DNA from 2 places in the Stenotrophomonas sp. 63632_Sma genome. Region 2 is predicted to be linked to the other one. Evidence: riboswitches for the same ligand, from Rfam matches in the RefSeq annotation. Region 2 holds a riboswitch; the other holds the start of a gene.

Region 1 (14,440 bases), 270 kb from region 2:
TAGCGGCGTGCAGCGTCCAGCGCACCCTGCGCGGCGCCCAGCGAGCAGGCGGCGATGTTGATGCGGCCGCCATCGAGCCCCTTCATCGCCAGCTTGAAGCCGCCGCCTTCCTCTCCCAGAAGGTGGCTGACCGGCACGCGGACGTTTTCGAAGGTGATGCCACGGGTGGGCTGGCTGTTCCAGCCCATCTTCTCTTCCTTGCGGCCGAAGCTGATGCCCGGCAGGTCCGCCGGCACCGCAATGGCGCTGACACCGCCGGCACCGGCACCACCGGTACGCGCCATCACCACCAGCAGTTCAGTGGCACCGGCGCCGGAAATGAAGGCCTTGGAGCCGTTCAGCACATAGAAGTCGCCATCGCGCACGGCGGTGGTCTTCAGCGAGGCCGCATCGGAACCTGCACCGGGTTCGGTCAGGCAGTACGAGGCCAGCTTGCTGCCCGAGGACAGATCGGTTCCCCACGCATCGCGCAGCGCCGGCTGGCCCCACTTGGACACCATCCACGACGCCATGTTGTGGATGCTGATGTACGCCGCGGTCGACGGATCGACGTTGGCGAGCTCCTCGATGACGACGGCGGCGTCCAGTCGGCTCAGGCCGCTGCCGCCCACTTCCGGGTCCATGTACAGACCGCAGAAGCCCAGTTCACCGGCCTTGGCGATCGCCTCGCGCGGAAAGATGCCCTCCGCATCCCATCGCGCGGCGTGCGGCGCCAGTTCGGCCTGTGCGAAGTCGCGCGCCGCCTCGCGGTACGCCTGCTGCGCTTCTTCCAGTTCCGTCGTCATCGAGTGGCTCATGGCTGCTCCTGCCGTTACTTCAGGCTGATCGTGGTGTTGACGCCGTGGCTGAGCGTCTCGTCATCGAACCAGCGCGCGGTGACCGTCTTGGTCTGGGTGTAGAACAACACCACCTGCTTGCCATACGGACCCAGGTCGCCCAGCTTGGACGCGCGCGAACCGGTGAACGAGAACAGCGGCACCGGCACCGGGATCGGCACGTTGATGCCGACCTGGCCGACGTCGATGTCTTCCTGGAATTTGCGCGCGGCGGCGCCGGACTGGGTGAACAGTGCGGTCCCGTTGCCGTTCGGGTTGCTGTTGACCATCGCGATGGCCTCTTCCAGCGTCTCCGCTTCGAGGATGACCAGCACCGGCCCGAAGATTTCTTCCTGGTAGATGCGCATGTCGGTGGTGACACCGGCAAAGATGGTCGGGCCAACGAAGTTGCCCTTCTCGAAACCATCGACCTGCGGCTTGCGGCCGTCGAGCACCAGCTTGGCGCCCTGCTCCACGCCCGAGGCGATCAGGCCTTCCACGCGCTCGCGGGCGCTGCAGGAAATGACCGGGCCTACATCGGTGCCGGCGACGGTGCCGCCGCTGACCTTCAGGGTCTCGGCCTTGGTGACCAGGTCCTGCACCCAGTTGCGTGCTTCACCCACCAGCACCAGAGTGGAGGCGGCCATGCAGCGCTGGCCCGCGGCACCGAAGGCGGCGCCGACCATCGCGTTGAGGGTCTGTTCCTTGTTGGCGTCCGGCAGCACCACAGCGTGGTTCTTGGCGCCCATCATGCACTGCACGCGCTTGCCGGCCAGCGAGGCACGGTTGTAGACGTGGGTGCCGACGCGGGTGGAACCGACGAACGACACGGCCTTGATGTCCGGGTGGTCGCAGATCGCGTTGACCACTTCCTCGCCGCCGTGGACGACGTTCAGCACGCCCTTCGGAATGCCTGCTTCCAGCGCAAGCTCGACCAGGCGCATGGTGACCATCGGGTCCTGCTCGGACGGCTTGAGGATGAAGGTGTTGCCCGTTGCAATCGCCATCGGGAACATCCACAGCGGGATCATCGCCGGGAAGTTGAACGGGGTGATGCCGGCGCACACGCCCAGCGGCTGCATGATCGTATAGGTATCCACGCCATTGGCCACGTTGTTGGCCAGTTCGCCCAGCTGCAGGTTGCCGATGGCGGCGGCGTGCTCGACCACTTCCAGGCCGCGGAACACATCGCCTTCGGCGTCCGGCAGGGTCTTGCCCTGTTCGGCGGTGAGGATGTGGGCCAGCTCGCTCATGTTCTCGCGGATCAGCTGCTGGTACTTCAGGAAGATGCGCGCGCGGGTGCCGATCGGGGTCTTGCGCCAGGTCTTGAAGGCTTCCTTGGCGGCGGCAACGGCGGCGTCCACTTCGCCGGTGGTGGCGAACGGCACCTTGGCCAGCACGTCCTGGGTGGCCGGATTGATCACGTCCTGCCAGTGGGAGGTGGCCGATTCAACGAACTGGCCATCGATCAGCATGCGGATACGGGGCGCTGCAACAGTCATGACGACAATCCCACAGGGTGCGAAAGATGCTTGGCATTATTCACAGCACCCACCTCGATTTCCGGGCTGAATCCGCTTAATCTGGCCAACACGCCAGACGATTCATGTTAATTCTGTGAATTATTCAGCCCCCCAGCGACAACTTGGCCTGCGCCTGCTGCGGCTGCGCGAGCAGCGCGGCTACAGTCAGGCGGATCTGGCACGGGCGCTGGGGCTGTCGGCCAGCTACCTGAACCAGATCGAGCGCAACAAGCGCCCACTGACCCCGGCTGTGCAGAAGAAGCTGGGCGAGGTATTGGGCGACGTTTCCGCACTGTTCGACGAGGATGAGCCCGCCGCGCTGCAGGAAGCGCTGGGCGAGACCCTGCGTGACCTGGGCCTGGCCGAGGTCAGCGCCACCGAACTGCGCGCGCTGGCCGGCAACCTGCCGCAGGTCAGCCGCGCGCTGCTGGACCTGCACCGCCGCCACCTGGCGCTGCGCGAGCATGCCGCCGCACTGGAATTCCAGCTGGGCGAGCCCGGCGCCGGCAGCACCCTGCCCGCTGGCGATCAGGTGCGCGAGTTCTTCAACCGCATGCACAACCACATTCCCGAGCTGGACGAGCTGGCCGAGCAGCTGTTCGCCGAGTGGGGGCTGTCGCCCGGGCACGTGGCACCGCGGCTGCGCCAGCTGCTGGCCGACCGCCATGGCGTGCTGGTGGAAGTGGCCGCACTGCAGGCCGGGCGCGAAAAGCGGCAATACGATGCCGGTGCGCGGCGGCTGTGGCTGCCCGATTACCTGGAGCCCGGCCAGCAGGCGTTCCAGATGGCGGCCGAGCTGGCCCTTCACGGCTACCTGCCGCAGATCGATGCGGTGGTGGCGCGCGCCGGGTTCACCGACGACGCGCGCATTGCGCAGGCGCGGATCGGTCTTTCCAACTATTTCGCCGGCGCGCTGGTGATGCCGTACATGCGCTTCCTGCGTGCGGCGGAAACCAGCAGCTACGACATCGAACTGCTGGCGCATCAGTTCGGCGTCGGCTTCGAAGCGGTCTGCCACCGGCTGAGCACGCTGGCGCGACGCAGTGCGCCTGGCCTGCCGTTTTTCTTCATCCGCGTGGATCGCGCCGGCAATGTGTCCAAGCGCCACTCCGCCACCGATTTCCACTTCTCGCAGGTGGGTGGTTCGTGCCCGCTGTGGATCGTCTACGAGGCGTTCAACCAGCCCGGCCGCATCCTTACCCAGACCGCGCGCATGCCCGACGGGCGCCGCCATTTCTGGCTGGCGCGGCAGGTCAGCAGCGGCCCGGTCGGCCATGGCCAGCCACGCAAGACCTTCGCGGTGGCGCTGGGCTGCGATCTGCAGCATGCCGAGCGACTGGTGTATTCGCTGGGGCTGGATGTGCAGAGCCCGGGTAATTCGGTGTCGATCGGGCCGGGTTGCCGGGTGTGCCCGCGGGAGGACTGCATGCAGCGCGCATTCGCGCAGTTGCCGGGGCGGTAGGGTTGGTTCGGCAGGGCTGCGCCCTGCACCTGCTTCAATCCAAGGCAACAGCAAAAGCAACAGCGGGCTTTCCGTGGGATGGCGGGGTGGATCCGGTTGCGGGGGACGCTGCAAGTCCCCCTCCGGGGCCCGGCCCAGCCGCTGGCGGCTGTGCGTTCGGGCGCTTGCGAAGCAATGCTTCGCAAGCAAAGCGCCCTCACCCATGTAAGCTCGGTCGCCGCTTGCTCGTGTGCGCAGTCCTGCGCACACGGCAAGACCGGGGTTGGGCGTCCTGCCCAACCCGCCCGAGGCATGCCTCGGGCCCATGCGGCTCACGCCCCCGCAACCGGACCCACCCGCCTTCGACAGGTCTCCGCGAGCTGTCGAAACGGCATCCTTTGCTGCTGTGGGTAGGTGTCGACCTTGGTCGACACGGTGGATCCACGTCGTGCAGGGATGCTCTTCGATGAATGTTCGAAATATTCGATTTCGATGGGGTTCCATCCACGCATGGCGTGGATCTACTACCGGGTCAGTAGATCGGCGTCACCTTCATCTGCGGCAGCGGGCGCGGTGCGCCGTCGGTGAGGTCCGGGCCGAGGTCCTCCCAGGTACGTCCCTGCTCGACCATCAGCCCCCACAACTGCTGCGATGCCAGCCGCTTGTCTTCCGAGCCCAGCTTGTACGACGGTGGCGTCGGCTGGCCACTGGCAACCATCGAGTACGCCGCGCGGTAGGCCAGTACCTGCTGCGCCGGGTCGTCGGTGCGCGCCACTTCCAGCGTGTAGCGCTGGTAGGCCGAGGCCAGGTTGCGCCAGCGGATCCAATAGTGGTTCTCGAACGAGAACGAACAGAAGCGCGCACCGGCCAGGCTGCCCTTGTCGGCGATGCGGGTCAGCACGTCCTGCGGCATGTCCAGGTTCATGCCGCCCTCGTCGCCCTGCAGGCTCACATGCACGATGCGGTCGCGGTAGCCCGGGGCACGCGCCTGCAGCAGGTCGCGCCAGTTCTGCATGGTCGCCACCACCGCGAACAGGAAGCGGCCCAGCTCGGCGGCCGCCAACGGCGTGGCGATCGACTGGTAGGTACGCTGCCAACCGTGGCGGTTCTCGGTGGGCAGGAACACAGCATGTTCCAGCGCCTGTCGGCCACTGCTGCCGTGGCTCACGTCTTCGGCGTGCTGCGGGTAGACCAGATTGATGGCGAAGGTCGGCCAGCGCGGCAACGCGGCATCGAACAGGTGGATCGGGAAGTTGCTGCTGATGCCACCATCGGAGAACCAGCAGATGCGGAACGCGGTGATCACCGGTCCGCAGGTCTGCCCGGCACTGGTCAGCCCTTCCATGCTGTCGGCGACGTTGTGCTCCTGGTCGGCCGCAGGTGCGGTCGGTTCACAGCGACGCTCGCGGCGTGAGGGCTCATGCAACGGCACCGCGCTGATCAGCAGCGGGAAGCTCAGGCTCATGCGCGTGGCCACCAGCACCGGCAGCTTCGGGCCCTGCGGCAGGTGGTAGTACCGGCGCCCATCCACCTCCAGTGGCGGGCCGGCCTGCGTCACCAGCCACTGCACCACGCTGGCCGGAAACAGCTGCTCGAACTCCTCGCGCAGGAACCAGAACTGCGCGCCGCCCAGCGGCAGCGTGCGCGGCTCGTTGTGCGACACACAGGTGGTGATCATCTGCAGGCTGATCGCATGCGGGCTGTCCGGCTCGCCGGCATAGCGCGGCGCATCGTGCAGGTCGGCGAAGGTGAGCGGTGCATCCAGCGGCTTGCCGGACAGCTGCTGCAGGCATTCATGCAGCCACTCGGTCAACGCCGGCGTGCGTGCATCGCGGCCGAGGCCGCTGCACAGGCCCAGCAGGTTACGGCGCGCCACCCGCGCTACCCGCAGCGCGGCACCGGCCACGCCGGCACCGTACGCGCACAGCAGTGATGGCAGCAGCGTGGCGGCCACGCCGCTCCAATCGCCGCCCCACCAGCCCAGGCCGAGCAGCAGCGCCAGCGACACCAGCACCTCCAGTGGCGCAATCTCGAACACCGCGATGGCCAGGCACAGCAGCTTGTGTGGCAGGCGGGCATTGCCGGTCAGCACCACCAGCAACCGGTAGGCGGCGCGCGCCCCCCGTGCCGGCTGGAACAGGCTGTAGATGAAGCCGCGCCGCGACAGCTGCGCCGACACCGCCGACAGCCCGCCGTAGCCGGCATCGCCGGGCAGGTGCTCGCCGGCCTGCTGGCGGCGATCACCGCATGCCGCCGCGGCCGCTACGGCTGCAGCGATGGCGCCGGCCGAGGTGCCGCCGATGCTCTTGAAGCGATACTCGCGCGCCAGCGCCAGTACCGCATTGGGGTACACGATGCCGCTGGTGATGCCGCCTTTCATGACCAGATCGCAGTACTTCGCCGCCACGAGCCACCTCCCGTCTGTCGGTGCCCAGTATGGCAAGAGGCGCTCTCACAGCCTGAGAAGCGAGCCACAGCCCTGCGCTTTCATTGGCCCTTGACCATTGGCCTCGACGCGTCCACCGTTGGCACGCCGAAGGTATCCCTGCCGTGGCCTTGATGGCAGCAGGGATTTAAACGGGAATCCGGTGAAGGCGCCTCGCGCGCCCATTCCGGAGCTGCCCCGCAGCGGTGAATGGAAACGAATCCTGCCAACAGCACTGGGCTCACGCCTGGGAAGCGGCGGGTAGTAGGTGGGCTGCGGCCCGTGTCCATCAGCCCGAATACCGGCCCCGGCCGGGGGACACGACCGTCCCCTGACTCGACCTGGAATCTCCGCGGGGAGGTTGCCGGGGCCGTCGTTGTCCTGCGCGTGCAGGCGATGCGGCCGCGCGCGTCCTGTTCACGGTATCCGGCCAGCCCTGTTCACCCACGCGCTGATGCATGGGCCACCGCCGTTGCCGGCGGTCCATGCGGTACCTGACGATGACCGAGCTCCAACGCCCCACCCTGACCCTGCCCGCCGACGGCAAGCGCCTGCTGCTGCATTCGTGCTGCGCGCCCTGTTCCGGCGAAGTAATGGAGGCGATCACCGCCTCCGGGATCGACTACGCGATCTTCTTCTACAACCCCAACATCCACCCGGTGAAGGAGTACGAGCTGCGCAAGCAGGAGAATATCCGCTTCGCCGAACAGCACAACATCCCCTTCATCGACTGCGATTACGACACGGACAACTGGTTCAGCCGTGCACGCGGCATGGAGAACGAGCCCGAGCGTGGTATCCGCTGCACGATGTGCTTCGACATGCGTTTCGAGCGCACCGCGCTGTATGCGCACGAGCACGGCTACGACACCATCAGTTCGTCGCTGGGCATCTCGCGCTGGAAGAACATGGCGCAGATCAACGACTGCGGCATCCGTGCCGCGTCGCGCTATGAAGGCCTGCAGTACTGGGACTACAACTGGCGCAAGGGCGGCGGTGCCAGCCGCATGATCGAGATCAGCAAGCGCGAGCAGTTCTACCAGCAGGAATACTGCGGCTGCGTGTACTCGCTGCGCGATGCCAACCGTCACCGCCGCGAGAATGGCCGCGAACGGATCAAGATCGGCCTGCTGTACTACGGGCAGGACGCTGAGACGCCGCAGGGCGATTGACGTGTGGGCATGGGGCGGCCACGCTGGTCGCCCCTTCTGCTGTACCGGAACTGCCATGACCGCCCTGCCCGCCGATGTCGCCCTGCTGGTGATCGACCTGCAGCCGGACTTCATGCCCGGTGGCGCGCTGGCCTGCGACCAAGGCGATGCGCTGGTGGCACCGATCGCCGATCTGCTGGCACAGCGCCGCTACCGCACCGTGGTGGCAACACAGGACTGGCACCCGGCCGACCATGCCTCGTTCGCCAGCCAGCACCCCGGCCAACGCCCCTTCGAGACCATCCTGCTGCACGCGCAGCCGCAGACCCTGTGGCCGGACCACTGCGTGCAGGGCAGCGCCGGTGCCGCGCTGCATCCGGGCGTGGACTGGACCGTGGCCGACCTGATTCTGCGCAAGGGCACCCGCCAACAGGTGGATTCATACAGCGCCTTCCGCGAGAACCATGGCCCCGATGGCGAGCGCCCGGCCACCGGCCTGGCCGGCTGGCTGCACGAACGCCGCATCCGCGAAGTGCACGTGTGCGGCCTGGCCCGCGACTACTGCGTGCTGTGGAGCGCGCAGGACGCGGTGAGGTCCGGCTTCCGGGTGAAATTCCTGTGGGAGCTGACCAAGCCGGTGACCGACGCCAACGACGCGATGGTGCGTGAAGCGCTGGGCAAGGCGGGGATTTCGATCGCCTGAGGCGTGACCGCCGGGCATGGCCCGGCGCTACCGCGCACGTCGCTTATGCCGCTTGCGCGCTCCTGCCCACGACAACACAATCGATTCATCCAGCCCCCTAACTACGCCCCCCTACAGATCGCGGGACGGCCGAACCGGGGGCTTTTCATTGGATGAAATCAGGATTCGGTAGTGCCGGCCGCTGGCCGGCAACCTCGGGATCTCTGCAGTTGCCGGCCAGCGGCCGGCACTACCGGATAGCACCCGTGGTAGCGCCGGGCCATGCCCGGCGGACGCGGGATGGGCGATTACCGGAACACGACCGTACGGTGCCCGTTGAGCAGGATGCGGTGTTCCACATGGCGGCGCACGGCGCGCGCCAGCACCAGCGATTCGGTATCGCTGCCCAGCCGCACCAGCTCGCGCGGCGCCATCGCGTGGTCCACGCGGGCCACGTCCTGTTCGATGATCGGGCCTTCGTCCAGATCCTCGGTGACGTAGTGCGCGGTGGCGCCGATGATCTTGACCCCGCGCGCGTGTGCCTGGTGGTACGGCTGCGCGCCCTTGAAGCTGGGCAGGAAGCTGTGGTGGATGTTGATCGCACGGCCGGCCAGCGCGCGGCACAGCGTGGGTGACAGGATCTGCATGTAGCGCGCCAGCACCACCAGATCGATGCGTTCGCGCTCGACCAGGTCGATGATCTGCTGCTCCTGCACCGCGCGCGTATCAGCGGTCACCGGCAGGTGGTGGAACGGCACCTGGTAGGACGCCGCCAGCGGCGCGAAGTCGGCGTGGTTGGACGCTACTGCGGCAATGTCCACCTTCAGCTGGCCGCTGTGGGCACGGAACAGCAGGTCGTTGAGGCAGTGCCCCTGCTTGCTGACCAGCACCAGCAGGCGTGCACGGCGGCGGCCATCATGCAGCTGCCAGTCCATGCCGAAGCCGGCGGCGAGCGTGGCCATGGCGGCGTGCACGGTCTCCAGCGGCAGGCCAGCATCGCGATCGAAATGCACGCGCAGGAAGAAGCGGCCGCTCTCCTCGTCGCCGAACTGCTGGGCGTCGAGAATGTTGCAGCCGTGGTCGAACAGCAGGCCGGATACGCGGTAGACGATGCCGGTACGGTCGGGGCAGGACAGGGTGAGGATGGAATCGGGGCGCATCGCCCGAGTGTAGGGCAGCAGCCTGTCCTCGGGATCGATGGTCACCGATGCAACCGACCTGCTTGGTTCAGTCCCAAGCGATACTTGGGTTTCTCCATGGCAAGCTGGTCGGTCATGAACCTGTTGCAACTGATCCGCAGCTTCACCCGCACCGCAGAGACCGGCAGCATTGCCGCAGCGGCCCGCATCCTTGGCATCAGCGCCACCGCAGTCGGCCAGAACATCAACCGGCTGGAGGCGCATCTGGGCGTACGGTTGCTGAACCGAAGTACGCGCCAGCTGGCCCTCAGCGAGGCCGGCGCGTTGTACCTGGCGCAGGTGCGCCACATCGAAGCCGACCTGGCGCGCGCGCAGGCGATGGTCACCTCCGGTGACATCGAACCGGCAGGACCGCTGCGCATCGCCAGCAGCAGCGCGTTCGGTCGCCACGTGCTTGCGCCGTTGCTGCCTTCGCTGCAGCAGCGCTACCCGCAACTGCAGCTGGAGCTGCGGCTGACCGATCGCGCCGTGCAGCACGGCCCGGAAGCGGTGGATGCCAGCATCCGCATCGGTGCACAGCTGGAGGACGGGGTCGTCGCACGGCAGCTGGCGCGCGTGCCGTTCGTGTTCTGCGCCTCGCCGGCCTACCTGAAGGCACACGGCACCCCGCAGCAACCCTCCGAGCTGAGCGGCCATCGCGGGCTGCTGCACCGCTTTCCCACCGACGGCCGGCCGCTGCGCTGGGGACTGCTGAAGGATGGCCAGCGCGTGGACGCCGCACTGCCGCCGAGCATGGTCTGCGATGACATCGATGCGCTGGCGACGCTGGCCGCAGCCGGTGCCGGCATCACCCGGCTGGCCGCATTCGTGGCCGAGCCGTACCTGCGCGATGGCCGCCTGCAGGCAGTGTTCGGCGCCGACACTGCATGGCGCCCGGAGCCGATGGAGGTCTATTTCTGCGTCAGCGACCGCCGCGATTTCACTGCCAAGATCCGCGCGCTGTTCGAGCACCTGCAGGCCGGCATGGCGCCGGCCTGGCGGGTGTGAGCCTCAGCGCGTCTTGAACACGCCGCGCGCATCACGCGGCTCGCAGCGCAGGTACTGCGGTGCCGGCTCCACGCTGTCACGCAGCGCGGCGGCGGCATGCCACGGCCAGCGCGGGTCGTAGAGGATGCCGCGCGCCAGGGCTACCGCATCGGCGTGGCGATGGCGCAGGATCGATTCGGCCTGCTCCGGCTCGGTGATCATGCCCACGGCGATGACCGGCATGCGCACCTTGGCCTTGATCGCCGCCGCGAACGGCACCTGATAGCCCGGGCCGACGGTGATCTTCTGGCGCTCGTCCAGGCCACCGCTGGAGACATGCAGGAAGTTGCAGCCGCGCGCGTCCATCACCTGCGCCAGCGCTTCGCTCTGCACCAGATCCCAGCCGCCATCGACCCAGTCGCTGGCGGAGATGCGCACGCCCACCGCGACCTTGTCGGACACTGCCGCACGCACAGCATCGAAAACCTCCACCAGCAGGCGCAGGCGGTTCGGCAGCGAGCCACCGTAGCCATCGGTGCGGCGGTTGCTCAGCGGCGACAGGAACTGGTGCAGCAGATAACCGTGCGCGGCATGCAGCTCGATCAGCTCGAAGCCCAGGCGCTCGGCGCGCACCGCACTGGCGGCGAAGGCGGCGATGACCTCGGCGATGCCGGCCTCGTCCAGTTCCTGCGGTGCCGGATCGGCGGCATGGAACGGCAGCGGCGACGGCGCCACGGTGGCCCAGCCACGCGCATCATCAGCCGGCAACTGGCCACCACCGTCCCACGGACGCCTCACCGAGGCCTTGCGGCCGGCATGGCCCAGCTGGACGCCCAGCGGCATCGGCGACCAGCGGCGGACGCTGGCCAGCACCTGCGCCAGTGCGGCCTCGGTGCCGTCATCCCACAGGCCCAGGTCGGCCCAGCTGATGCGGCCGCGCGGTTCGACCGCGGTGGCTTCCAGGATCAGCAGGCCGGCACCGGACTGCGCCAGGTTGCCCAGATGCATGGCGTGCCAGTCGCTGGCGCGGCCATCTTCGGCGGAGTACTGGCACATCGGCGCGATGACGATGCGGTTGGACAGGGTCAGGGGGCCGAACGAGATCGGCGAAAACAGCTGGCTCAAGACGGTGATGAACGACGTAGGGGGTGCGTATTGCACCGCCGCACGGCCTGCGAATCAACCGTCTGGATGGATCGCTGTTTCGCGGTGGGCGTGCAGCCGAGCGCGTGCTCGGCTCAGGACGAAGCCCACGCGGCCAGCGCCTCGGCGCAGTCCCGTTCATCCTTGAACTGCAGCAGGTCGTCGGCGCGGGTGCGGCCACGGTTCAACGCGGCTACCGGCAGCCCCGCCTTGGCTGCGGCCTGCACGAAGCGGAAGCCGGAATAGACCATCAGCGATGAACCCACCACCAGCACGGCGTCGGCCTGCTGCAGGTGCTCCTGCACCGCCTGCACGCGCTCCCGCGGCACGTTTTCGCCGAAGAACACCACATCCGGCTTCAACAGGCCGCCGCAATGCGGGCACTCGGGCACCACGAACGCGGAGAAATCGGTCTCCAGATCGGCATCACCATCGGGCGCGATGCCTGCCTCCAGCGCGTCCCAGCCGGGATTGGCGTCCAGCAGGCGCTGCTGGAAGCCTTCACGATCGCTGCGACGCTCACAGCCCATGCAGCGCACAAGGTCCAGGCGGCCATGCAGGTCGATCACGTTGTGGCTGCCGGCGCGCTGGTGCAGGCCGTCCACGTTCTGGGTCAGCAGCACCTGCAGCGTGCCGCGGCGTTCCAGCGCGGCCAGGGCCTGGTGGGTGCCGTTGGGCCGGGCCAGGCCGAAGCGCGGCCAGCCGAGCAGGCTGCGCGCCCAGTAGCGCTGGCGGGTGGCCGCCTCGCCCATGAAGGCCTGGTAGGTCACCGGCGGCGTGCGTTTCCACTGGCCGTCGGCATCCCGGTAATCGGGAATGCCCGAGGCGGTGCTGCAGCCGGCGCCGGTCAGCACGAACAGGCGCTGGGCACGGTCGATGAAGTCGGTCAGTGGCAGGGTCATGGCTGCCAGATGGGGGCGCGGCCGCGCCCCCGCAAGCGCCGGTCCATTGGCCGGGTCAGGCCGCCGGCAGCGGCGGCACCGCGATCGGGTGGCCTTCCTCGTCCAGCGCGATCATCACGAAGTGGCCGCGGGTGCACAGCTTGCGCTCCCCGCTGTGCAGGTCTTCGGCGACCAGTTCCACCTCCACCTTCATCGAGCTGCGGCCGACTTCGACGATGCGGCCGATGGTTTCCACCATCTGGCCGATGCGGATCGGCAGCTTGAAGTCGACCTGGTCGCTGCGCGCGGTCACCACGGTGCGGCGCGAGTAACGGGCGGCGGCCAGGAATGCGGCCTTGTCCATCCACGCCAGCGCCTGGCCACCGAACAGGGTGCCAAGGTGGTTGGTGTGGTTGGGAAAGACGATTTCGGCCATGCGCACTTCGGTGGGCGGCACGGTCTCGGGGATGGGGGTCATGGGGGGCTTCGGTGTGGGGTGCTGCGAATTCTAAGCGACCGGCGTGATGGCCATCGGAATGCACGTGCAACGGTCACCCGGCAGCGGTGCCTGCGCAGGCCGCGCCTGCGGCAGGCGTTAAACTGCGCCACGCCCACTGCCAGGACCGCCCATGCCCGCCACTTCCGACCTGCTGGCCTTCGCGCTTGTTTCACTGGCCATGGTGCTTACGCCCGGGCCGAACATGATCTACCTGATCTCACGCTCGATCTGCCAGGGGCCGATGGCAGGCCTGATCTCGCTGGGCGGGGTGGCGCTGGGCTTCGTGTTCTACATGCTGTGTGCGGCACTGGGCATCACCGCCCTGCTGATGACCGTGCCGTTCGCCTACGACGCGCTGCGCATCGGCGGCGCGCTGTACCTGCTGTACCTGGCCTGGCAGGCGCTCAAGCCCGGTGGCCGTTCGCCGTTCGCGGTGCGTGACCTGCCGCAGGACAGCCCGCGCAAGCTGTTCACGATGGGGTTCCTGACCAATCTGTTGAACCCGAAAGTGGCGGTGATGTACCTGTCGCTGCTGCCGCAGTTCCTGCACCCGGACAGCGAAGGCAGTGTGCTGATGCAGTCGATCGTGCTGGGCTCCACCCAGATCGCGGTGAGTGTGACCGTGAACGGCATGATTGCGCTGACCGCTGGCAGCATCGCCGGTTTCCTGGCCGCGCGCCCGACCTGGCAGGTGGTGCAGCGCTGGCTGATGGGCACGGTGCTGGCCGGGCTGGCGGTACGCATGGCGGTGGAAGGGCGGCGCTGATTGTAGAGTCGAGATCCTATGTTCGTGGTCAAGCCTGCTGGAAGCAGGCTTGACCCACCTTCAGCATGGCCGGATCGAAGTCCCGGCCGCTTTTGAAGACACCCCAGGCGATCCTGGCCAGCTTTCTGGCCAGGATGTTGAAGACGGCGGTGCTGGGGTGACCGCGTTTTGACAGCTCGTCGTAGAGCGGTTGCCCCCGGCGACACCGCTTGAGCCCCATTGCGGCCATGTAGAGCATCTGGCGCAGCACTGGCGCGCCCTGTTTGGACAGCCGACGCCGTCCCGTTCTGCCGCCAGACTCGTTGGGCCGGGGATCCAGGCCGGTGCAGGCGATCCACGCGTTGGCGTTGGCCAACGGCCAGCGCGTCATGTAGTAGATCAGGTGAGCGGCGACGGCAGGGCCGATACCAGGGATGGTCAACAGGCGCTTGTAGAGCGCGCCATGCTCTCCATCGCGACCCAAGCGCTGCAGTTCGCTTTCCAGCTCGGACAGCGTCCCAGCCAGAGCGCAGAACAGATCTGACAGCTCCCCGGGGGCACTTTTGCTTACCCCGAAGGATTGCTCCAGGCGCGCGCGTGTCTTTACCAGCGTCTGCCGCTTGCGCAGCAAATCGTGCATCTGCTGCTGCTCGTCGGTACGCGGTACGTATTCACGCAGGCGATCGCTCTCCTTCTTCACGTACCGGGCGATCGCTTCGGCGTCCATGGCGTCCGTCTTGCCACGCGAGCCCGTCGCCCGGCCGTAGTACTTGATCAGACGTGGATTGATCACATAGACAACGTGGCCTGCCTGGCCAGCCATCCGAGCCAACAACTCGTAGTACCGCCCCGTCGCCTCCATGCCAATCCGGCATCGCTGGGGCAAGGTGTTGAGCCACTGGGCTATGCCGTCGGGTGTTGGCGATCCTGTCGCCGGCCTTGCGGTCGGCCACTGCCGGTACGAACTCCT
Region 2 (14,440 bases):
GTGGATGCAGTTGCCGGCCAGCGGCCGGCACTACCCAGGATCATTCGAGCAGGTGCACGCTCAGCGCTTCGCCATCCGCTCCCGGCAGATACGGCAGCCGCCCCCAGCACGGCATCGGCAGGCGCTGCTGCAACGTCGCGATGGAACGACTGGGTGCGATTGCGCGGGAGCTGACAGCTGCAACACGGTAGTCCCGCCCCCCCCCCCCCCCCCCCCCCCCCCCCATCCACCCCCCTTCCCATCCCTCCCGCAGATACGGCAGCCGCCCCCAGCACGGCATCGGCAGGCGCTGCTGCAACGTCGCGATGTTCTCATCCTGGCGCTGCATCACCGGGTCGATGTGGTTGCCGATCCAGCCCAGGCACTCCACGCCGCTGGCCTGCAGCGACTGCGCAGTCAGCCGTGCGTGGTTGATGCAGCCCAGCCGCATGCCGACCACAAGTACTACCGGCAGATGCAATGCACGCACCAGGTCAAGCTGGTCCAGCGTGGTCGAGACCGGCGCCAGCCAACCGCCAACACCCTCCACCACCACGACATCGGCCTGCGCACGCAGACGTTCGAACGCGGCCACGATCGGTGCCAGTTCCACCTGCACGCCATCCTCGGCAGCGGCCAGCTCCGGCGCCAGCGGTTGCCGCAGCGCGTACGGATTCAGGTCGGCATAGTCCGGCACCGGCCAACTGGCCGCCTGCAGCGCCAGCGCGTCCTCGTTGCGCAGGCCCTGCCCCAGATCTTCACTGCCACTGGCCACGGGCTTCATGCCGACTGCGCGCAGGCCGCGCCGGCGCAGTGCATGCAGCAGCGCGGTGCTGGCCGCGGTCTTGCCGATCTCGGTATCGGTGCCGGTGACGAACAGGGCAGGCGGCAGCGTGGCGGGCAACGGCATCGATAAGCTCCAGCGGGGCAACAGAGCGTGCATTATCGCCGGCCCGGCGTGCTTGCTAGACTGCGGGCATGTTCGCCAATGCCTCGCTCACCGGCAGCAAGCCGGAACAATACGCCCAGCTGCTGGAACAGGCCCGTGGCCTGGTCTACGCCGAGTCCGACCGCATCGCCAACGCGGCCAACCTCTCCGCACTGGTCTACCACGCCCTGCCCGACCTGAACTGGGTGGGCTTCTACCTGTATGACGGCAAGGAGCTGGTGGTCGGCCCGTTCCAGGGCCTGCCGGCCTGCGTGCGCATCCCGCTGGACAAGGGCGTGTGCGGTGCCGCCGCCAGCCAGCGCGTGACCCAGCGCGTGGACGACGTCGATGCCTTCCCCGGCCATATCGCCTGCGATTCGGCCTCGCGTTCGGAACTGGTGGTGCCGCTGCTGCGCGGCGATGAACTGATCGGCGTATTCGACATCGACAGCCCGAAGGTCGGCCGCTTCGATGCTGACGACCAAGCCGGCCTGGAGGCGATCGCCCGCGTGTTCGTCGAGGCGCTGGGATGAGCGCACCGAAGCTGCGCAACATCGGCCCGAAGAGTGCGGCGTGGCTGCGTCAGGTCGGCCTGCGCAGCCGCGAGGATCTGGTTGCGATCGGCGCGGTCGGTGCCTTCGTCAAGGTCAAGCGCGCCGGCTTCAAGCCCAGCCTGAACCTGCTCTATTCACTGGAAGGCGCGTTGCTGGACTGCCATTGGCAGGAACTGAGCGAGCCGCAGCGTGAGGCGCTGGTGCAGGATTACGAAGCGCGCATCGCTGCGCATCCGCTGAAGGCGGCCGGCCCCGCTTCGGGCCCGGTGCATGAGCAGCGCTTCGATGCTGACGACGACGCTGAGGACAGCGTGGCCGAGCGCGCGGACGAGGATTGAGGCCTCCGCGTTCCTGGGGATGCCGGCCAGCGGCCGGCACTACCACTGTGATGCGGGATCGGTAGCGCCGGATCATGCCCGGCGAGTGCGGTCAGGGCTGCTGCAGCTCCAGCAGTTCGCCCACCAGCCCGACCTCGCCGCGCTCGAGCCACACCCGCAGGCGTGTGCCGTGGTCAATACGCAGGGCCCAGCACAGCGACATCGGCAGGCCGCAGACCTGCGACAGCACCATGCGCAGCGGGCCGCCGTGGCTGACCACCAGCGTCGGCACCGGATCGTCATCATCAAGCAGGCGATCCAGCGCGCGCGCGATGCGCCGCTCGAAGTGGCCCCAGCTTTCGCCGTTCGGCGGCGGGAATGCATGCGGGTCGGCATGGAAGGCCGCCAATGCATCCTCCGGCAGGTCGAACAGCGACTGTCCGTCCCAATCGCCGAAATCCAGCTCTTCCCATTCCTCGTCCGCTTCCACGTCCAGCCCGCGCGGGGTGGCCAGGGCCATCGCCGTGTGCAGCGAGCGCAGCCGCGGCGAACTGATCACCCGCTCCCAGGGCTGCGCAGCGTAGGCGTCGACCAGTTCCTGCGGCAGGCGGGCCAGCTGCGGTGGATCGCTGCGGCCATCGAGGAACTCATCGCGACCGTTGCCGGCATGGCGGACCAGGTCGAGGATCATGCGTGCGTCCTGTACAGGCAACGCGGGAAAAGCGGAAAACGGGCGGACATCGGCAACGGCACCACGGGATCGAGGGACCATTCTAAGGGCACAGCAAAGGCAGTCGAGCAGGCTCGACGCTACGGGCCGCCTGCGATGCCGTAGACTGCGCGCACTTCCAGGTGACCTGCGGCCACGGCCGGCAGGTTGAAACGGGAAGCCGGTGACGCGTGATTCCACGCCAGGCCGGCGCTGCCCCCGCAACGGTAAGCACGTCAGTTCCAGGCAACAACGCCACTGTGCCGCAGGCATGGGAAGGCGCCTGGACGGTGGCCTCGCGCCACCCGGCGGCAAGCCCGGAGACCGGCCAGGAAGCCTCAGGTCGCGATGCGGTGGGCATGGCGCTGGATGACCGCAGCCTGCGCTGCGGCGTCGGCGCATGCCTGCCTTCGCGGCTCCTCCCCTTCGCCACGCGGGCGTGCGTGGCACCTGGAGTCCCCCATGAAGCTGCAGTCCCGAATGCTGTCCCTGGCCGTGCTGGCCGCCCTGCCCGCGCTGGCCCAGGCGGCCGATGACACCACCGCGCTCGACCAGATCCTGGTTACCGCCACCCGCACCCCGATCGCCCTGCAGGACAGCATCGCGCCGGCCCAGGTGATCGACCGCGCGCAGATCGAATCCAGCCCGGCCACCTCGCTGCAGGAACTGCTGCGCGGCCGCGCCGGCATCAACCTGACCAACTCCGGCGGCCTCGGCAAGCAGAGCTCGCTGTTCCTGCGCGGCACCAACTCGGGCCACACCGTGGTGCTGGTGGATGGCGTGCGCATCAACAGTGCCGACCTCGGCCTGGCCATGTACCAGGACCTGCCACTGGCGCAGATCGAACGCGTGGAAATCGTGCGCGGCCCGCAGTCCAGCCTGTACGGTGCCGACGCCATTGGTGGCGTGATCCAGATCTTCACCCGCCGCAACCAGGGCGATTTCGCTCCGCACTTCCAGCTCGGCGGTGGCAGCAACGGCCTGCGCGAAGCCAGCGGCGGCATCGGCGGTGGCACCGAACGCGGCTGGTTCGGCGCCGACATCGCCTACCAGCATTCCGACGGCATCGATGCCTGCCGCGGCTCCGCCTCGGTGTTCACCGCGGGCTGCTTTGCCGACGAGCACGACCGCGACGGCTACCGCAACCTGTCCAAGAGCCTGCGCGGCGGCTACAGCTTCAACGACCAGTGGACCGTGGAAGGCAGCGCACTGCGCGCCGACGGCAAGAACCACTACGACGGTTACTACAACTATTCGGAAACCCGCCAGCAGGTGCTCGCTGGCAAAGTGCACTACACCCCGTCTGAACGCCTGGCTTTCACAGCCAACGTCGGCCGCAGTGACAACGAGTCGGACAACTTCGGCGCACCGGGGGTGTTCGGCAGCGCCCAGACCCATCGTGACAGCGCCTCGCTGCAGGGCGACTTCGGCGTGGCCGAGGGCCAGCTGCTGAGTGCAGGCGTGGATTGGAGCGAAGACAACCTGGACGGCAGCAGCGCCGGATATCTCGTCGACAGCCGCCGCAACACCGGTGTGTTCGTGCAGTACCAGGGTCGCTTCGGCCGCCATCAGCTGCTGGCCAGCGCGCGCAATGACGACAACCAGCAGTTCGGCAACCATGCCACCGGCAGCGTGGGCTGGGCGATGGAACTGGAGCACGGCCTGCGCGTCAATGCCAGCTACGGCACGGCGTTCAAGGCGCCGACCTTCAGCGACCTGTACGACCCGTGGAGCGGCGTGCCGACGTTGAACCCGGAGAAGTCCAAGAGCGCCAACCTCGGTGTTTCGCAGCAGGGCCAGGGCTGGCACTGGGGCCTGGACGTCTATGAGACCCGCATCGATGACCTGATCACCTACGATGCGTCCACGATGAAAATGCAGCAGGTGGAGAAGGCGCGCATCCGCGGTGCCGAGCTGACCGGTGGCGTGCTGTTGGCCGGTTTCGACATCAACGCGCAGCTGAGCTACACCGACCCGCGCAACCGCACCCATGGCAGCACCCAGTTCGACAACTGGCTGCCGCGCCGTGCGCAGCAGACCGCGCGCCTGGACGTCGACCGCCGCTTCGGTGACGTCCGCGCCGGCCTGACCGTGCAGGGTGCGGGCAAGCGCTATGACAACGCCAGCAACTCGGTGAAGGTTGGCGGCTACGGCACGCTGGACCTGCGCGCCGAGTACGCGCTGACGCCGTCGTGGTCGCTGCTGGCGCGCGCCGCCAACGTATTCGACCGCACGTATGAAACCGTGGCGTGGTTCAACCAGCCGGGCCGCGAGTACCAGCTGAGCGTGCGTTACCAGCCGAAGTGACCGCGACGGTCATGGCAGTGCCGGCCGCTGGCCGGCACTACCATGACCTTCGGCAACGCATCCCGGGTTGCCGGCCAGCGGCCGGCACTACCCAATGCGCCGATCCGGGATTGCCGGCCAGCGGCCGGCACTACCCATTTCGTCAGCCCGGGTTACCGGCCGGCGACCAGGGATGTCCGTTGCATCAGCCCTGCAACCCCGGCAACTCACGCAGGTCGTCGATCACCGCCACCGCATGCGCGGTGGCCAGGTCCAGGCCACGCGGATAGCCGTAACGCACCAGTGCGATCGGCATGCCCGCATCTTCGGCGGCGCGGTAGTCGGTCAACGAATCACCCACCATCAGGCATGCGTCCACCGGCAGCCCGAAGTGCGCGGCGACGTGCCGCAGCGGTTCACCACTGGGCTTGCGCTGCGGCAGGGAGTCGCCACCCAGCACCAGCGCGAACGCATCACCGATGCCCAGGTGCTGCAGCAGCGGTGGCACCAGCGCTTCGGGCTTGTTGGTGCAGATCGCCAGCGGCACGTTGCGCGCACGCAGCTGCGTCAGCGCTTCGGCCACGCCATCGAACAGGCGCGGGCTGCGCAGCAGGCACTCACGGTAGTGCACCATGAACACCGGCATCACTTCGGCCAGGTCGACTTCGCGACCGGCGGCATGCACGGCCTGCTCGACCAGGCGGCGCACACCATCTCCGATCCAGCCCAGCACCGTGGCTTCCGGCACGCGTGCCACACCGATGTCCTCCAGCGTGCGGTTCAGTGCTTCGGCGATATCGGCGGCGCTGTCGACCAGCGTGCCATCAAGGTCGAACACGACCAGCGGATAGGGATACGACAAGGGACGGCACCTGCATGACGTGGGGCCGTCCATTGTACGCCGCTGGTTTTTGCGCCGATCCGCCTCAGCCGATCCGGCGCGCGCGGGTCGCCAGGAAGGTGGGCAGATAGCGATCGATCAGGAAGCGCGGCTGCGGCTGCCAGTCTTCCATGAAGCGATCGATGATGAAGCCGGCATCGAGCTGACCACCGATCAGTTCGGTCAGGCTGTGGCCGAAGGTCAGCGCGTCACCCCGTGCCAGCTTCGCCTCGCGCTCGGCCGGCGCCAGGTCTTCCAGGTCCGAATAGGGAATGGCGTACTGTGGCCGGATCAGGCCTTGTGCATCCAGCTGCGGATCGCGCGCGCCAACGAACAGCACCGGGTTGTAGAAGCTGGCCATCAGCATGCCATCGCGTGCCAGCACGCGGCGGCACTCGGTCCACACCGGGCGCACATCAGGCACGTACAGGTTCGAGATCGGGTGGAACACCACATCGAAACTGTCGTTGGCAAACACGTGCAGATCGCGCATGTCGCCCTGCACGGTGCGCAGCTGCAGGCCATCGCGCGCGGCGACCCTGCGGTCCTGTTCCAGCTGCCCGTCGGAGAGATCGAACACGGTGACGTCAGCGCCCGCAGCGGCCAGCACCGGTGCCTGCTGGCCACCGCCCGAGGCCAGGCACAGGATGCGACGGCCGCGCACATCACCCATCCAGTCCAGTGGCAACGCGCGGGGCGTCAGGTGCACCTGCCAGCGGCCTTCGCGCGCGGCGGCAATCGTTGAACTTTCCACCGGGCGCGACCATTCGCGCACTTCGCTGGCCTGGCGGTCCCAGGCAGCACGGTTGTGGTCGATCAAGGCCTGTCCATGGTTCATGTGTTCTCCTTGCCCGGTGGGCGCCAATCCAGATCCTGGAAGGCCGGGCTGGCGAAGCACTCGGCCAGGAAGTCCAGGAATCGCCGCATGATAGCGGGCTGCTGGCGCCGTGACGCGTACACGGCATGAATGCCGAGTTCGTCCAGGCTGAATTCGGGCAGCAGTTCGATCAGTTCGCCACTGCGCAGCAGCGGCGCCACCTGGTAGGTCGGCAGCATGGCGATGCCGGCACCGGCGCGCACCGCCTCCAGCAGCAGCGAGGCCTCGTTGGCACTGATGTTGCCACCCACCGCCACCGACAGCGAACGCCCATCGCGGTGCAGCTGCCACAGGCTCTTGCCGACGTAGTGGTGGGTCAGGCAGTTGTGCGCGGCCAGGTGCTCGGGGGCGGTCGGTGTGCCACGTGCCTGCAGGTAGGATGGCGTCGCGCACAGCACCGAGCGGCAGGTGGCCAGCCGCCGTGCGATCAGGCTGGGATCGATCTGGCGCGCGATGCGCACGGCCAGGTCCACCCGCTCCTCCACCAGGTTCACCGTGCGGTCGACCAGCAGCAGCTCGATGCGCGCCGCCGGATGGCGCGCGACGAAGCCGGCCACCGCCCGCGCCAGGTGGCTCTGCCCGAATGAGACGCTGGCGGTCACCCGCAGCGTACCGTGCGGCTCGGGATCATCACTGGCCAGCTCGCCCTGCAGTTCTTCGCCGATCGCCAGCATCTGCCGGAAGCGCGCCAGCGCTGCCTCGCCGGGGCCGGTCAGGCTGACCCGGCGCGTGGTCCGGTGCAGCAGGCGTGCGCCCAGCCAGCTCTCGACCTCGGCCAGGTAGCGGCTGACCATCGCCCGCGACATGTCCAGCACCTCGGCGGCGGCGGTGAGGCTGCCGCGCTCGGCCACCTCGACGAACACGGTCATGGCGGTCAATCGGTCCATATGCTCGATCCATGCAACAAACAAGCGCGTTATACGCTGTTTTTCGAGCAACTGCAGCAGCCTAGAGTGGCCCCATTCCCACCCCACACCGCCCCACGGAGTCATGCCATGAAAATCGCCCTCGTTGGTTCCACCGGCAACATCGGCCGCCAGATCGCCCGCCACGCGCTGGCCCGCGGCCACGAACTCACTGTCATCGTGCGCAGCGCGCAGGACCTCCCGGCCGAGCTGGCCGGTGCCCATCCCGTGATCGCCTCGCTGGATGACCAGGACGCGCTGGTTGCCGCCATCACCGGCCACGACGTGCTGGCCAGTGCCTACGGCCCGCGCCCGGGCGATGACATCGGCCGCGTCGGCGAGGTCGCCGCGCAGCTGGCCGCCGCCGCACGCAAGGCCGGTGTACCGCGCCTGGTGGTGGTCGGTGGCGCCGGCAGCCTCGAAGTCGCACCCGGCGTGCAGCTGGTCGATACCCCCACCTTCCCGGACGCCTACAAGCCGTACGCACTGGCACACCGTGAGGCGTTCAACCGCCTGCAGGCGGTGGATGACCTGGACTGGACCTTCTTCTCGCCGGCCGCCGAAATCGGCCCGGGTGAACAGCGCGGCCAGTACCGCGTGCAGGCCAAGGCCTTCCTCGCTGATGCCAGCGGCCACAGCCGCATCAGCTACGCCGACTACGGCGCGGCGTTCGTCGCCGAGCTGGAAGCGCACCAGTACCCGAAGCAGATCATCACTGCGGCGTACTGATGCCAGGCCGCCGGGCATGGCCCGGCGCTACCCACCTGTGAGCCAGGCCCACGCCCGGCTCGCCGTCCGCCACAAGGAATGCCCCATGCGTACCGCTGCCCTGCTGCTCCCCCTCGCCCTGGCCGCCAGCTTCACCAGTGCGCCACTGCTCGCCGCGCCGGCCGCCGCAGCGCCGGCCACGGCCACGAAATCCCAACTGCACCTGCAGACCTTCCATCCCGGCCCGCAGGCGATGTTCTCGGTGTCCTCGGTGCTGATCGAAGGCCGCCACGACGCGATCCTGGTCAATGCGCAGTTTGCTGCCAGCGACGCGCGCAAGCTGGTCGAGCTGATCCGCGCCAGCGGCAAGCAGCTGACCACCATCTACATCAGCCACGGTGATCCGGACTACTACTTCGGCCTGGCCACGCTGCAGGACGCGTTCCCGCAGGCGCGCATCGTCGCCACCGCGCAGACCGTCGCCCACATCCAGCAGACCCAGGCCGGCAAGCTGGCCTACTGGGGGCCGAAGATGGGTGCCGACGTGCCGGCGCGCATCGTGGTGCCGCAGGTGCTGGACGGCGATGCCCTGCAACTGGAAGGCCAGCGCCTGCCGCTGATCGGCCTCGATGGCCCGACCCCGGACCGCACGGTGCTATGGGTGCCGTCGCTGCGCGCGATCGTCGGTGGTATTCCGGTGGTAGCCGGTGAGCACGTGTGGATGGCCGATACGCAGACGCCGAAGTCACATGCCGACTGGCTGCAGACCCTGCAGCGGCTGCAGGCACTGAAGCCGAAGGTGGTGGTGCCGGGGCACTACGCGCCGGGCGCGGCGCTGGATGCCAGTGCGCTGCGCTTCACCGCGGACTACATCCGTGCGTTCGATGTTGAGGCGGCAAAGGCGAAGGACAGTGCGGCACTGGTGAAGGCGATGCAGGCGCGCTACCCGAAGCTGGCGGGCGTGGCGTCGCTGGAGTTGAGTGCGAAGGTGGCCAAGGGCGAGATGCAGTGGCCATGAGGTAGGGAGTTTTCTTTTGCAGGGCTGCGCCCTGCACCTGCTCAATGCAACGGCAACAGCCGAAGCAACAGCAACAGCTGGCTATCCGTGGGATGGCGGGGTGGGTCCGGTTGCGGGGGACGCCGTGAATCCGTCCATGGAGGCTCGGTCGCGCCATCCATGGCGCTCACGCCCCCGCAACCGGACCCACCCCGCCTTCGACAGTTCTCTGCGATCTGCCTGGATGGCATGTCTGCGCAACCTGTCTGGATGGCATGACCTGCTCTTGGTAGGTGTCGACCTTGGTCGACACGAAGATCAGCTAGGTGGGGACTCGTTCGGTTCGTGCTCGAACAGTTCCCCCTGCACCACCGGCTCCTTTTCGCGGAAGCCACCGAGTCCGACACCCACCAGCCGGTAGCGGGTCTCCGCCGGCAGGTCGACGCGGGCGCGCAGGGCCAGGGCGATGTCGCGCAGTTCTTCCATCGATTCCGGCGGGCGCTCCGGGGTGAAGCTGCGGGTGAGGATGCGGAACTGCGCGGTCTTCAGTTTCAGCACCACGGTGTGGCCGACGCGTTCGGTCTTGCGCGTGGCATTCCAGGTCTTCTCTGCCAACTGCACGATCGCCTCCCCCAGGTCTTCCAGCGGCAGATCCTCGGCGAAGGTGTCTTCGGAGGAAATCGACTGCACCTGCTGGTCCGGCTCCACCGGCCGCTCGTCGATGCCGCGTGCGCGGTTGTACAGGCTGCGGCCGAAACTGCCGAACGCCTCTTCCAGGTCGATCAGTGCCCACTGCCGCAGGTCGCCGCAGGTGACGATGCCGCGCGCGGCCAGCTTGCCTTCCATCACCTTGCCGACGCCGGGCACGCGGTTCACCGGCAGCGGCAGCAGGAACGCGTCCACCCGCTGCGGCGGAATCACGAACTGGCCATCGGGCTTGCGCCAGTCCGAAGCGATCTTGGCCAGGAACTTGTTCGGCGCGATCCCGGCTGAAGCGGTCAGGTTCGTCTCCTCGCGGATCTGCGCACGGATGGTGCGGGCGATGTCGGTGGCCAGTTCGATGCCGCTCTTCGGCTCGGTCACATCCAGGTAGGCCTCGTCCAGCGACAGCGGCTCGACCAGGTCGGTGTGGCGCAGGAAGATCTCGCGCACGTGGCGTGACACCGCCTTGTAACGTGCAAAGTCCGGCGGCACGAAGATCGCATCCGGACACAGGCGTTCGGCACGCAGCGCCGGCATTGCCGAACGCACGCCGAACACGCGTGCCTCGTACGAGGCCGCGCACACCACCGAGCGCGCGCCGCGCCATGCCACAACCACCGGCTTGCCGCGCAGTGACGGATCGTCGCGCTGCTCCACCGACGCGTAGAACGCGTCCATGTCGACGTGGATGATCTTGCGCAGTCGGGTCATGTCAGGCGGAAAGGGCGGGGGCGTGCCGAACGGGCCACACGCCGAAGTATGGTCGTTGCACATCAACAGGATGCGCGTATTCCATTGAAAACACTACGGTTGCGTACGGTTGAAATGTTTGATCGGCGCAGTTTCCACGGGCATCCTCGAGCGCTTGTTTCCCTGTTTCCCCGCTTCCAGGATTGTGCTTCATGACCCGTCTCCACGCGTTCAACCGCGAACAGCTGCTGGCCAGCGCACGCGGTGAACTGTTCGGCACCGCCGCCGGCCGTTTGCCCAACGATCCGATGCTGATGTTCGACCGCATCACCGACATCCGCGAGGACGGCGGACCGCATGGCAAGGGCATGGTACGCGCCGAACTGGATATCCGCCCGGACCTGTGGTTCTTCGGCTGCCACTTCATCGGCGACCCGGTGATGCCCGGCTGCCTCGGCCTGGATGCCATGTGGCAGCTGACCGGCTTCTTCCTGACCTGGCTGGGCGCCCCCGGCAAGGGCCGCGCACTGGGCTGCGGCGAGGTGAAGTTCACCGGCCAGGTACTGCCGGAGGCCAAACTGGTGCGCTACGAGATCGACATCAGCCGTGTCATCAACCGCAAGCTGGTGATGGCCCAGTCGGACGCCCGCATGTACGTGGATGACCGCGAAATCTACAGCGCGCGCGACCTGCGCGTCGGCCTGTTCACTGAAACCGGGAGCTTCTGATGCGTCGCGTCGTCATCACCGGCATGGGCATCACGTCCTGCCTCGGCAATGATCTGGATACCGTTTCGGCTGCGCTGCGCGAAGGGCGCTCGGGCATCACCGCCCTGGCCGACCACGCAGAAGCGGGCCTGCGCAGCCAGGTAGGCGGTCGCGTCGACCTCGACCTGGAGGCGCTGATCGACCGCAAGCAGAAGCGCTTCATGAGCGATGCGGCGGCCTTCGCCTACCTGTCCATGCGCGATGCGATCGCCGATGCCGGGCTCAGCCCCGAGCAGGTCAGCAACCTGCGCACCGGCCTGATCGCCGGCTCCGGCGGCGGCTCCAGCGAATGGCAGATCGGCGCAGTCGACCTGCTGCGCGAACGTGGTGTACGCAAGGTCGGCCCGTACATGGTGCCGCGCACGATGTGCTCGACGGTCTCGGCCTGCCTGGCCACCGCCTACCAGATCAAGGGTGTCAGCTACTCGCTGTCGGCCGCCTGCGCGACCTCGGCGCACTGCATCGGCGCCGCCGCGGACATGATCCGCCATGGCGCGCAGGACATCATGTTCGCCGGTGGCGGTGAAGACCTGCACTGGTCGATGAGCGTGATGTTCGATGCGATGGGTGCGCTGTCGACCAGCTTCAACGAGACCCCGGCCAGCGCCTCGCGTCCGTACGACAAGGACCGCGACGGCTTCGTCATCGCCGGTGGCGGCGGCATGCTGGTGCTGGAGGACTACGACCACGCCGTTGCGCGCGGTGCGCACATCCATGCCGAGCTGATCGGCTATGGCGTGACCTCCGATGGCGCCGACATGGTCGCGCCGTCCGGTGAAGGCGCGGTGCGCTGCATGAAGATGGCGCTGCAGGGCGTCGATCGTCCGCTTGACTACCTCAACACCCACGGCACTTCCACGCCGCTGGGCGACGTCACCGAGCTCAACGCGATCCGCGAAGTGTTCGGCGATGCGGTGCCACCGCTGTCCTCGACCAAGGCGTTGTCCGGCCACTCGCTGGGTGCGGCCAGCGTGCATGAGGCGATCTACTGCCTGCTGATGATGCGCGATGGCTTCGTTGCCGGTTCGGCCAACATCGGCGAACTGGACCCGAAGGTGGAAAGCTTCCCGATCCTGCGCGAGAGCCGCGAGCAGACGCTGGATACGGTGATGTCCAACAGCTTTGGCTTCGGTGGCACCAACGCTGCGCTGGTGTTCGGGCGGGTGTGATGGGAAGGCGTGCCGACCAACGGTCGGCACCTACCAGGGCGTTTGGGCGTGCCAACCAAGGTTGGCACCTACCGGGGCATTGGGTGTGCCGACCCACGGTCGGGCGCCCACCGTTACCTCGGCAGCAGCGGCAGCAGCAGCGCGTGCGCGTCCACCAGCGAGCCGACGATGCGGTGGCCCAGCGCGCGCAGCTCTTCATCCGGATGCACCAGGTCCGGCACCTGGATCACGGTCATGCCTGCCGCCAGCGCTGCACGCGTGCCGGCCGGTGAGTCTTCCAGCGCCAGGCAGCGCTCGGGCACCTGGCCCAGCCGCTGCGCGGCCAGCAGGTAGATATCCGGCGCCGGCTTCGGCCGCGCCACATCACCACTGGTGATCACGGCATCGAAATACGGCAGCAGGCCGGCCGCGGCCAGCTTGCGGTTGGCCCGCGGCTGCCGCGTGGTGGTTGCCACCGCGCGCGGTACCGCGTGCGCTTTCAGCAGCTCCAGCAGCTCCAGAATGCCCGGACGCAGCGGCAGGCCGGTCTGTGTGCGTGCTTCGTACAGCTCATGGCAACGTGCAGCCACCGCGTCGATCACGCTGTCCTCGATGCCCTGCGCGCGCAACAGGGCGTGCGTATCGCGGTCGCCGAGGCCGACCATGCGCAGGAACACCGTCTCGTCCAGACCCAGCCCGAATTCGTCGGCCGCCTCGCTCCAGCAGGCCAGCGAGACCCGCTCGCTGTCGATCATCAGGCCGTCCATGTCAAAGATGACGGCGTCGGGGAGGAACGGCAGCGCAGCGATGGTGGTCATGGAGCGAACAGCGTATCCAGATCGGTGGAGGTGAGCTGCCGCCATTGCCCCTCGTCCAGTCCCCGCAGGTCCAGCCCGCCGACACGGCTGCGGTGCAGGGCCTGCACGTGGTTGCCGGTGGCGGCGAACATGCGGCGTACCTGATGGTAGCGGCCTTCATGCAGCACCAGGCGTGCGCGACGCGCATCCAGCACTTCCAGTTCAGCCGGCAGCAGGGGGGTCTTCTCGGACTCCAGCATCAGCGTACCGCTGGCGAACAACGCCACTTCGTCGCCGCGCAGGTCGTCGCTCAGTTCCACTTCGTAGACCTTGGGCAGCTTCGACTTCGGCGAGATGATCCGGTGCAGCAGGCCGCCATCGTCGGTCAGCAGCAGCAGGCCGCTGGTCTCGCGGTCGAGGCGGCCCACGGTGGACAGCACCGGATCGCGGTCGCGGAAGCGCGGCGGCAGCAGGTCGTAGATCAGGCGGCCGGTGTCCTTGGTCGAACAGGTGTAGCCGGCCGGCTTGTGCAGCGCGATCGACAGCCCCACCGGCGGGTCCAGCGGCTCGCCATCGACCCGGATCGCCTCGTGCGGCACCTGGTCGTCGGCATACAGCACCTCGCCGTCGGCGTCGGTGACGCGGCCTTCGCGGAACATCCACTGCACCTGCTTGCGGCTGCCATAGCCCAGGTTGGCGATGAGCTTGACCAGCTTCACTTGCCCTTCCCCTTCACCGCTTCCACCAGCTTGAAGCCATCACGCTCGGCGATCACGCGCACCGCGCCAAAGCTCTCGTTGAGCGTGTACTCGTACGGCAGGTGGCGGTTGGCCACCACGTACAGGCGTCCGCCCGGGCGCAGCGCCTGCGCGGCCACGGCGATGAAGCGCTGGCCGATATCCGGGCGATCGGCGCGCGAGGGCGTGTGGAACGGCGGGTTGCTGATGATGACGTCGTAGCCCGGCTCGATGCCGCCGGTGACGTCCTGCCACAGGAAGCGCAGCGGCAGCGCGCGCGGCGGCGGCGCCAGGTTCAGTTCGGCAAGGGCCAGCGCACGCTGCTCGGCTTCGTACAGATCCAGCGCGGTGATCTTCGGGCAGCGCTCCAGCAGCTCGCGCGACAGATAGCCATAGCCCGCGCCGAGGTCGGCGGCACGCCCGGCCAGGTCGGCCGGCAGGTGCTCGGCCAACAGCGCC

Evidence for each region. A riboswitch is a leader RNA that binds a small molecule or an ion and turns the genes downstream of it on or off. The one in region 2 is predicted to bind cobalamin.
Region 1: another riboswitch for cobalamin. It lies ahead of ACZK45_RS01050 (epoxyqueuosine reductase QueH); the one in region 2 lies ahead of btuB (TonB-dependent vitamin B12 receptor).

What each region holds. Positions count from the first base shown of each region.
Region 1 covers NZ_CM151220.1:227,157-241,596, reverse strand. Annotated here, with positions in the region: gene ACZK45_RS01070 (acyl-CoA dehydrogenase family protein) at 1-797, opposite strand, end outside; gene ACZK45_RS01065 (CoA-acylating methylmalonate-semialdehyde dehydrogenase) at 812-2,317, opposite strand; gene ACZK45_RS01060 (helix-turn-helix domain-containing protein) at 2,433-3,800, shown strand; gene ACZK45_RS01055 (patatin-like phospholipase family protein) at 4,312-6,159, opposite strand; cobalamin riboswitch at 6,314-6,528, shown strand; gene ACZK45_RS01050 (epoxyqueuosine reductase QueH) at 6,690-7,376, shown strand; gene pncA (bifunctional nicotinamidase/pyrazinamidase) at 7,432-8,058, shown strand; gene purU (formyltetrahydrofolate deformylase) at 8,346-9,197, opposite strand; gene ACZK45_RS01035 (LysR family transcriptional regulator) at 9,312-10,223, shown strand; gene ACZK45_RS01030 (NADH:flavin oxidoreductase/NADH oxidase) at 10,227-11,327, opposite strand; gene ACZK45_RS01025 (NAD-dependent protein deacetylase) at 11,441-12,247, opposite strand; gene ACZK45_RS01020 (acyl-CoA thioesterase) at 12,303-12,704, opposite strand; gene ACZK45_RS01015 (LysE family translocator) at 12,856-13,491, shown strand; gene ACZK45_RS01010 (IS110 family transposase) at 13,520-14,332, opposite strand.
Region 2 covers NZ_CM151220.1:492,715-507,154, reverse strand. Annotated here, with positions in the region: partial or broken gene bioD (dethiobiotin synthase) at 254-889, opposite strand; gene ACZK45_RS02335 (GAF domain-containing protein) at 958-1,440, shown strand; gene ACZK45_RS02330 (TfoX/Sxy family protein) at 1,437-1,799, shown strand; gene ACZK45_RS02325 (histidine phosphatase family protein) at 1,891-2,469, opposite strand; cobalamin riboswitch at 2,612-2,834, shown strand; gene btuB (TonB-dependent vitamin B12 receptor) at 2,950-4,794, shown strand; gene gph (phosphoglycolate phosphatase) at 4,979-5,635, opposite strand; gene ACZK45_RS02310 (class I SAM-dependent methyltransferase) at 5,700-6,491, opposite strand; gene ACZK45_RS02305 (LysR family transcriptional regulator) at 6,488-7,417, opposite strand; gene ACZK45_RS02300 (NAD(P)-dependent oxidoreductase) at 7,526-8,164, shown strand; gene ACZK45_RS02295 (MBL fold metallo-hydrolase) at 8,250-9,161, shown strand; gene dinB (DNA polymerase IV) at 9,459-10,553, opposite strand; gene fabA (3-hydroxyacyl-[acyl-carrier-protein] dehydratase FabA) at 10,745-11,260, shown strand; gene fabB (beta-ketoacyl-ACP synthase I) at 11,260-12,468, shown strand; gene ACZK45_RS02275 (HAD family hydrolase) at 12,582-13,265, opposite strand; gene ACZK45_RS02270 (pseudouridine synthase) at 13,262-13,963, opposite strand; gene ACZK45_RS02265 (class I SAM-dependent methyltransferase) at 13,960-14,440, opposite strand, start outside.